2 linked regions of the Prosthecodimorpha staleyi genome follow. The protein of the gene in region 2 interacts with the protein of the main gene of each other region in a pairwise test. Links are inferred from orthologs where the notes say so. Each region holds a gene or a part of one and is shown on either strand. Other genes may lie near its edges.

Region 1 (3,153 bases), on a different replicon or contig from region 2:
GGCCCGCATCGCACGCGAACCCTCTCCGCGCGGCCGCCAGGACCGCGATCGTCGAAGCAGGGATGCCTGCAAGGCCGGACATGACGCCCGATCGCGGGAGCGGCCGATCGGCGGGGCGAACAACGTCCTTAAGTTCACTGGCCGGACCATGACCGAGGTTTTCGGCAAGAGTACGGCCGGTCCCGGCCACGCATTCGCCATGAAGAAGGCCGGTCCAGGACCCGCCGGCCCCGCCCGCAACGGCGCCGACGACTTCCGACAACTCAATCACGACTCCGGCGTCCATCGGCATTGCGCCGGGCGCCCGGCCTGCCGGTCGAAATCCAGGACCCGGAATCGATTCGGATTCCGGTATCGTCCGAAACCGGAGCTGACCCCGTTCGGCCACGATGCGACGGCTTCGCAACCCCGCCATGCCGGCGCCCGCCCGGCCGGCCTGCGGTGAATCCACGCCCATCCGATCCCCCTCGGCACGGCCGCTCTGCGACGCCTCGTGCCAACCGGTCTTCCGACTGCCGCACCCCGGTCGTCTCGTGCCGCCGATCCGCCTCCCCGTCGCTTCCGCCTCGTTTCGAGCCGGATGGACGGCGGGGAATGCCTTCGGCCGGCTTCGGCCACCGGATAGAACGCCCGCGCCATACGGAATTTCCATCAGGCACGCTCGTGGCGCTTTGTGTCCGAATAGCGGCATTTGCAGGCGTCGACACTAGCCGGCAAGTCATTGAAAAACGGTGTTGCAGGCCAGTCACAAAGACGGCGGCGACGCTCTGTCCACCAAGCCGGAAGGGCAATCGCGACACCACTGCCTGCGGACGTTGCGAAGCGGCACCCCAATGCCGCAACAGTTTTTATTGCGAATGAGTTGCAAATGCATTAGCCTCTTCCTCCATCGCATCATGCCGAACCTCGCCGCCCCGCGAAGGCCGACATCCGGAAAAGAGAGACAGCATGGCCTGGAGAGAAGAGCGCGGAACGCCGTCGCTGATCGAGGTGCATGGCACCATCGCGGTCCCGAATACGGGCTCGAACCTCCGGAAGGCCGTCGCCTTCGTCGGACCGGGCTATCTGGTCGCCGTCGGCTACATGGATCCGGGCAACTGGGCGACCTCGATCGCCGGCGGATCGAAGTTCGGCTATGCGCTGCTGACGGTGGCGCTTCTCTCCAACATCATGGCCATCGTGCTGCAGTCCCTCTGCGCGCGTCTCGCCGTCGGCACCGGACGCGATCTTGCGCAGGCCTGCCGCGACGCCTATCCGCGCTGGCTGAGCGGCCCGCTCTGGCTGCTCGCCGAACTCGCCATCTGCGCCACGGACCTGGCCGAGGTGATCGGCACCGCGATCGGCCTCAATCTGCTGTTCGGCATCCCGCTCGAGATCGGCGTGGTGCTGACGGCGCTCGACGTGTTCCTGATCCTCTATCTGCAGGTGCTCGGCTTCCGTTGGGTGGAAGCCTTCATCATTGCCCTGCTGGGGATCATCGCGGCCTGCTTTGCGGTACAGATCGCCATGGTGCAGCCCAACCTCGGCGACATCATTCGCGGCTTCGCGCCGACGACGCGCATCGTGACCGATCCGGACATGCTCTATCTGGCGCTCGGCATCATCGGTGCGACCGTGATGCCGCACAATCTCTATCTTCATTCCGGCATCGTTGGCACGCGCAAGTTCGGCGATGGCCTGGCCGAGAAGCGGCAGGCACTGCGCTACATCACGATCGATTCCACCGTCGCGCTGATGTTCGCACTGACCATCAATGCATCGATCCTGATCCTGGCCGCCGGCTCCTTCCACGCCACCGGCCGCAGCGAGGTCGCCGAACTCGGCGACGCGCATTCGCTGCTGGCGCCGCTCCTCGGCAGCAGCATGGCACCGACGCTGTTCGCCATCGCCCTCCTCTGCTGCGGCCTCAACTCGACGGTCACGGCAACGCTGGCCGGCCAGATCGTGATGGAAGGCTTCCTGCGCATCCAGCTGCCGCAATGGCTGCGCCGCCTGGTCACACGGTCGCTCGCCATTCTGCCGGCGGCCGGCGTCACGATCGCCTATGGCGAGGCCGGGACGGGCAAGCTCCTGATCCTCAGTCAGGTGATCCTCAGCCTGCAGCTTCCCTTCGCGGTCGTGCCACTGGTCCTGTTCACCGCCGACCGGGCCAAGATGGGTGCGCTGGTCGCCCCCCGGTGGCTGTCGGTGTCCGCCGGGGTGATCGCCGCGGTGATCATCGCCCTGAACATCAAGCTGATCATCGACTTCGTCTTCGGCTGACTTGGCCTGCGGGCTTGGTGATATCCTCGCCCGGAGAGATTCGGGGAAGGATCGGCGCCCGTGGCGGCCCTGCTGCAGGACCCTTTGAAGCAGATCGAGGCCGAGCGGGCCTATGCGGCGACGAGCGTCTTCACGCTCGCCGCATGGGGTTTCGTGGCCGTGATGGCCGTGCTGACGGGGTTCGCCGCCTGGCAATATGCGCCGCAGCGCCCGGCCACGGCCAGCCGCCAGGACGGGCCCGAGAATACCGGCACGATCGGCACACCGGTCAACCCGCAGTTCCATGGTCGCACGCGGCCGAGTGCGGGCGGCGGCGGAGACCCGATCGCGCTGGCCGGCGAAGTCGAAATGCTGCGCCAGGAGGTGCTCGATCTGCGCCGTCTGGTCGGCAGGGCCGACCAGAAGTTCGATCTCCTCAGCCAGCGCGTCACTCTGCTCGAGGACCAGGCGACCATTCTGACCGCCGGCCTGACCTCCGTCGCCCGCCGGCCAGTCCCCGACGCCGCCAGGGCGCCGGAGGGTGCCGCCGCGGCGCCGGCGACCTCAGACATCCGGCCCGACCCTTCCAGGCCGCCGGCGCCGGGACGCCATCCGGCCTCGGACCCGGGTCTGACGCGTGTCGATCCTCGACCCGGCGACATCAAGCCGGGCGAGTTCCGCCCGTCGCTCCCGGCAGGCCCGTCAGCCGCGACCTTGCCCGCCAGCGGTGGCCCGCCGGCGTCCGGCAATGGCGCCTCGACGGCCGCGCCGACGCCGGTGCCGGCCCTGCCGCCCGCCCCGCAGGGCCAGGGCGGTGCCCCGCAGGCAGCTCTTCCGGCGCCCGCCGCGCCATCCGCATCCGCCGCGCCGGGGCGGATCACCGCCAATCCCTCCATCACGATCGGCGTTCGG
Region 2 (3,108 bases):
GCCGGCTGGTCGACGAGGTCCTGCGCGTGATCGAGGACCAGGCCTTCGCGGCCCTGTTCGCGCCCGGCTCGCGTGCCGAGGTGGCCATTGCCGGCGAGATCGCCCTCGCCGACGGCACGCGCCGCGCCGTCTCGGGCCAGATCGACCGGCTCGCCGTCTCGGCGACGGATGTCGTCGTGCTCGACTACAAGACCAACCGCAACCCGCCCTCCGACGCGGCCGGCACGCCGCGCGACTATCTCGCCCAGATGGCCGTCTATCGGCGCGTGCTCGCCGACATCTTCCCCGGCCGGCGCATCCGCTGCGCGATCCTGTGGACCGCCCGCCCGGCGATCGTCGAGCTCGATCCGGCGGCGCTCGACGCCATGGCGGCCAGCCTCTCCTTTTCGTGACGGGAGGCTTTTGGCGCGGTCTTCTTGACGCTACCCGACCCGGTTCCTACCTTGGTCCATCCGATGCATACTTGCGGCGCGCGAAGCGCCCGTTCCGAAAGGCCTTTCCCATGGCGTCCGAGAAAGTCACCGATTCGTCGTTCGAAGCCGACGTGCTCAAGTCCTCCGAGCCCGTGCTGGTCGACTTCTGGGCCGAATGGTGCGGCCCGTGCCGCATGATCGCCCCGGCGCTCGAGGAGATCTCGACCGAGATGTCCGGCAGCGTGAAGATCGCCAAGCTCAATATCGACGACAACCAGCGCATCGCGCAGGTCTATGGCGTGCGCTCGATCCCGACCCTGATCCTGTTCCGCGACGGCAAGCCGGCCGCGAACCTGGTCGGCGCCTATCCGAAGAACAAGATGGTGGAATGGATCAAGACCAACATCGCCTGATCCGCCGCCCTTCGGCACCGTCATCCGTCGCAACGCCCCGGCCCCGGCCGGGGCGTTTGCGTATCGGCCTACGGATGGCTTGATTTCGCCGCTGCGAAACCTCAAATGCACGGCCGGAACCGAACCCGAATCCGGCCTGTTGATTGAGGACGCCATGAGCGACGAAACCCGTTCGAACACCACCGCGGCGGATCAGACCGAAGCGGCGGCCGCGGGCGCGCCGACGCCCGACGCCGCTCCCGCCGAGACCGCCTCCCCCGATCCGACCGAACAGCTGCGCGCCGAACATGCCGAGATGAAGGATCGCCTGCTCCGTACGCTGGCCGAGATGGAAAATCTGCGCCGGCGCACCGAGAAGGAGATCAAGGACGCGCGCGAATACGCCATCACGGCCTTCGCCCGCGATCTTCTCGGCGTCTCCGACAACCTGACCCGCGCGGTCGGCGCCCTGCCGGCCGAGGCGCGCGCGGCGGCCGAGGCCGCCGTCACGTCCCTGATCGAGGGCGTCGAACTGACCGGCCGCGAACTCGCCAAGGCGATGGAGAAGCACGGCGTGCGCCGCATCGAGCCGATGGGCGGCCGCTTCGACCCGAACCTGCATCAGGCGATGTTCGAGATTCCGAATGCGGAAGTCCCGTCCGGGACCGTGCTGCAGGTGCTGCAGGACGGCTACGTGCTCGGCGACCGCGTGCTCCGCCCGGCCCTGGTCGGCGTCGCCAAGGGCGGCCCGAAGGCCCCCGCAGCGCCCGCCGAGCCGGCCGGCGTCGACCGCACGGTCTGATCCGAAGGGTGGTCTGAATGGATCAGGGCGACCCCGCTGCCGGCCTCAGCGCCGCGGCAGGGTCGTCTCGGAACGGCTGCCGTCGCGGAATTCGAGCCGGACGGTCACCGAGCGGGTCGTCGGCGGGATCTTGAAATAGGGCGTCGCGCTCGGCGGCAGCGAGAACGGATCCTTTGGGTCGCAGGGCGGCAGCGGAATGGCCTTGTCGACCGGCTCGCTGTCGAGGCCATAGGTGGCCTTGGCGATGGTGCAGCGATAGGTCATCAGGTGGGTCGTGTAGAGGGTCAGGCCGGTCCCCTCGCGGTAGGCCACCCACGAGCCCTTGGTCATCTCCAGGGCCTGCCGCTGCTGACCGACCAGGGCCGACATCGGATCGAACGGAATCCGGAACGGCCCGACTGCGCTGCCGCGCAAGTCCTGGTAGGCGACCTCGATCACCTGCGGCTCGGCGCCGGGGATGACCGAGATGGTCGTGTTCGGGCTCGGCCGGCCGGTGCGCTGGTCGATGCCGACGGCCGGTCCCGCCTGGACCATCGGTCCCGCCTCGCCGAGCCGGTAGGAGAAGCCGGTCGCCGGCTCGGGCAATTGCACATAGACGGACCAGTCGGCATTCGAGCGCGTGAAGATCGCGCGCGGCTCGCTCGGCATGTTGATCAGCGCCGTCTCCAGCACGCCGCGGCGGCGGCGCGCCTTGTCGAGCCAGTCGGCCAGCATGGAGAGGTCCAGGAACCGGTTCTTCAGCAGGCCGGCTTCCTCGGCCTGCAGGAAGCGGTTGAGCGCGTCGCGCTCGCGCCGCTTCTCGCCGATGGTCTGGCTGCCGAGCCGGGATTCGGAGAACTCGTCGGCATAGAGATACCAGCCCGGCCCGTAATCGGGATTCATGGCCATGAAGGCCTCGATCCGGCGGCGGCGGTCGCCATCCTCGGCGAGCGTCGCGGCGACCAGTTCGAAGGCCGGGGCGCGATTGCGATCGGCCAGCGTGGCGAAGACCTGGCGGGCGCCCGAACGGCCGTCCTGGACCAGCACCAGGGCGGCGAGCCGGCTCCAGGGATCGACCGCATCGAGGTCGAGCCCGGCGACCTTCAGATAGGCCCGGCGCGCCTCGACGGCATCGCCGCGCATCTCCGCCGTGCGGGCATTGTGATACCATTCCGGAGCGTTGCGCGGCTCGGGCACCGGTCCGGTCGCCGCCAGGGCCGCGAAACGGCGGGCCATGTCCTCGATCGAGACCGTCGCGGCCGGCGATACCGAGGCAAGCTTCGAGGTATCGGCCGCACCGGGTCCGGCAGCGACGCGCAGGGCCGGCTCCGGCGCGGCGATCGGCGGAAGGGCATCGGCGTCGATATCCTCCGGTGGCAGGCGCGGCGGCGCGACCGCGGCCAGGATCTCGCCGGTCGCGGTCTGGCCGACATGGGTCGGCACGGTGGGCGCCGCCGAGGCGGCAACACGGGCAAACCGACCGGCGTGCGGAGGAAGGACTTCGGACGGACGTTCGCTGAAC

The links.
Region 1: the proteins of grpE (region 2) and KL771_RS24390 interact in binary tests that used the Escherichia coli proteins (3 or more experiments, as listed by UniProt). The link is inferred for Prosthecodimorpha staleyi from one-to-one orthologs.

Annotation. Positions count from the first base shown.
Region 1 is NZ_JAHHZF010000014.1:104,289-107,441, reverse strand. What follows is about bases 268-3,105. They hold KL771_RS24390 (Nramp family divalent metal transporter), read left to right. Parts: upstream 268-948; coding sequence 949-2,262; downstream 2,263-3,105. Other genes in these bases: KL771_RS24385 (hypothetical protein), read left to right, coding at 2,323-3,105. In the rest of the region: more of KL771_RS24385, read left to right, coding at 3,106-3,153. UniProt on the Escherichia coli protein: H(+)-stimulated, divalent metal cation uptake system. Involved in manganese and iron uptake. Can also transport cadmium, cobalt, zinc and to a lesser extent nickel and copper. Involved in response to reactive oxygen.
Region 2 is NZ_JAHHZF010000008.1:196,925-200,032, reverse strand. Bases 1-2,793 are described here. They hold grpE (nucleotide exchange factor GrpE), read left to right. Parts: upstream 1-980; coding sequence 981-1,607; downstream 1,608-2,793. Other genes in these bases: KL771_RS17255 (hypothetical protein), read right to left, coding at 1,653-2,793; trxA (thioredoxin), read left to right, coding at 503-826; addA (double-strand break repair helicase AddA), read left to right, coding at 1-392. Also shown: more of KL771_RS17255, read right to left, coding at 2,794-3,029. UniProt on the Escherichia coli protein: Participates actively in the response to hyperosmotic and heat shock by preventing the aggregation of stress-denatured proteins, in association with DnaK and GrpE. It is the nucleotide exchange factor for DnaK and may function as a thermosensor.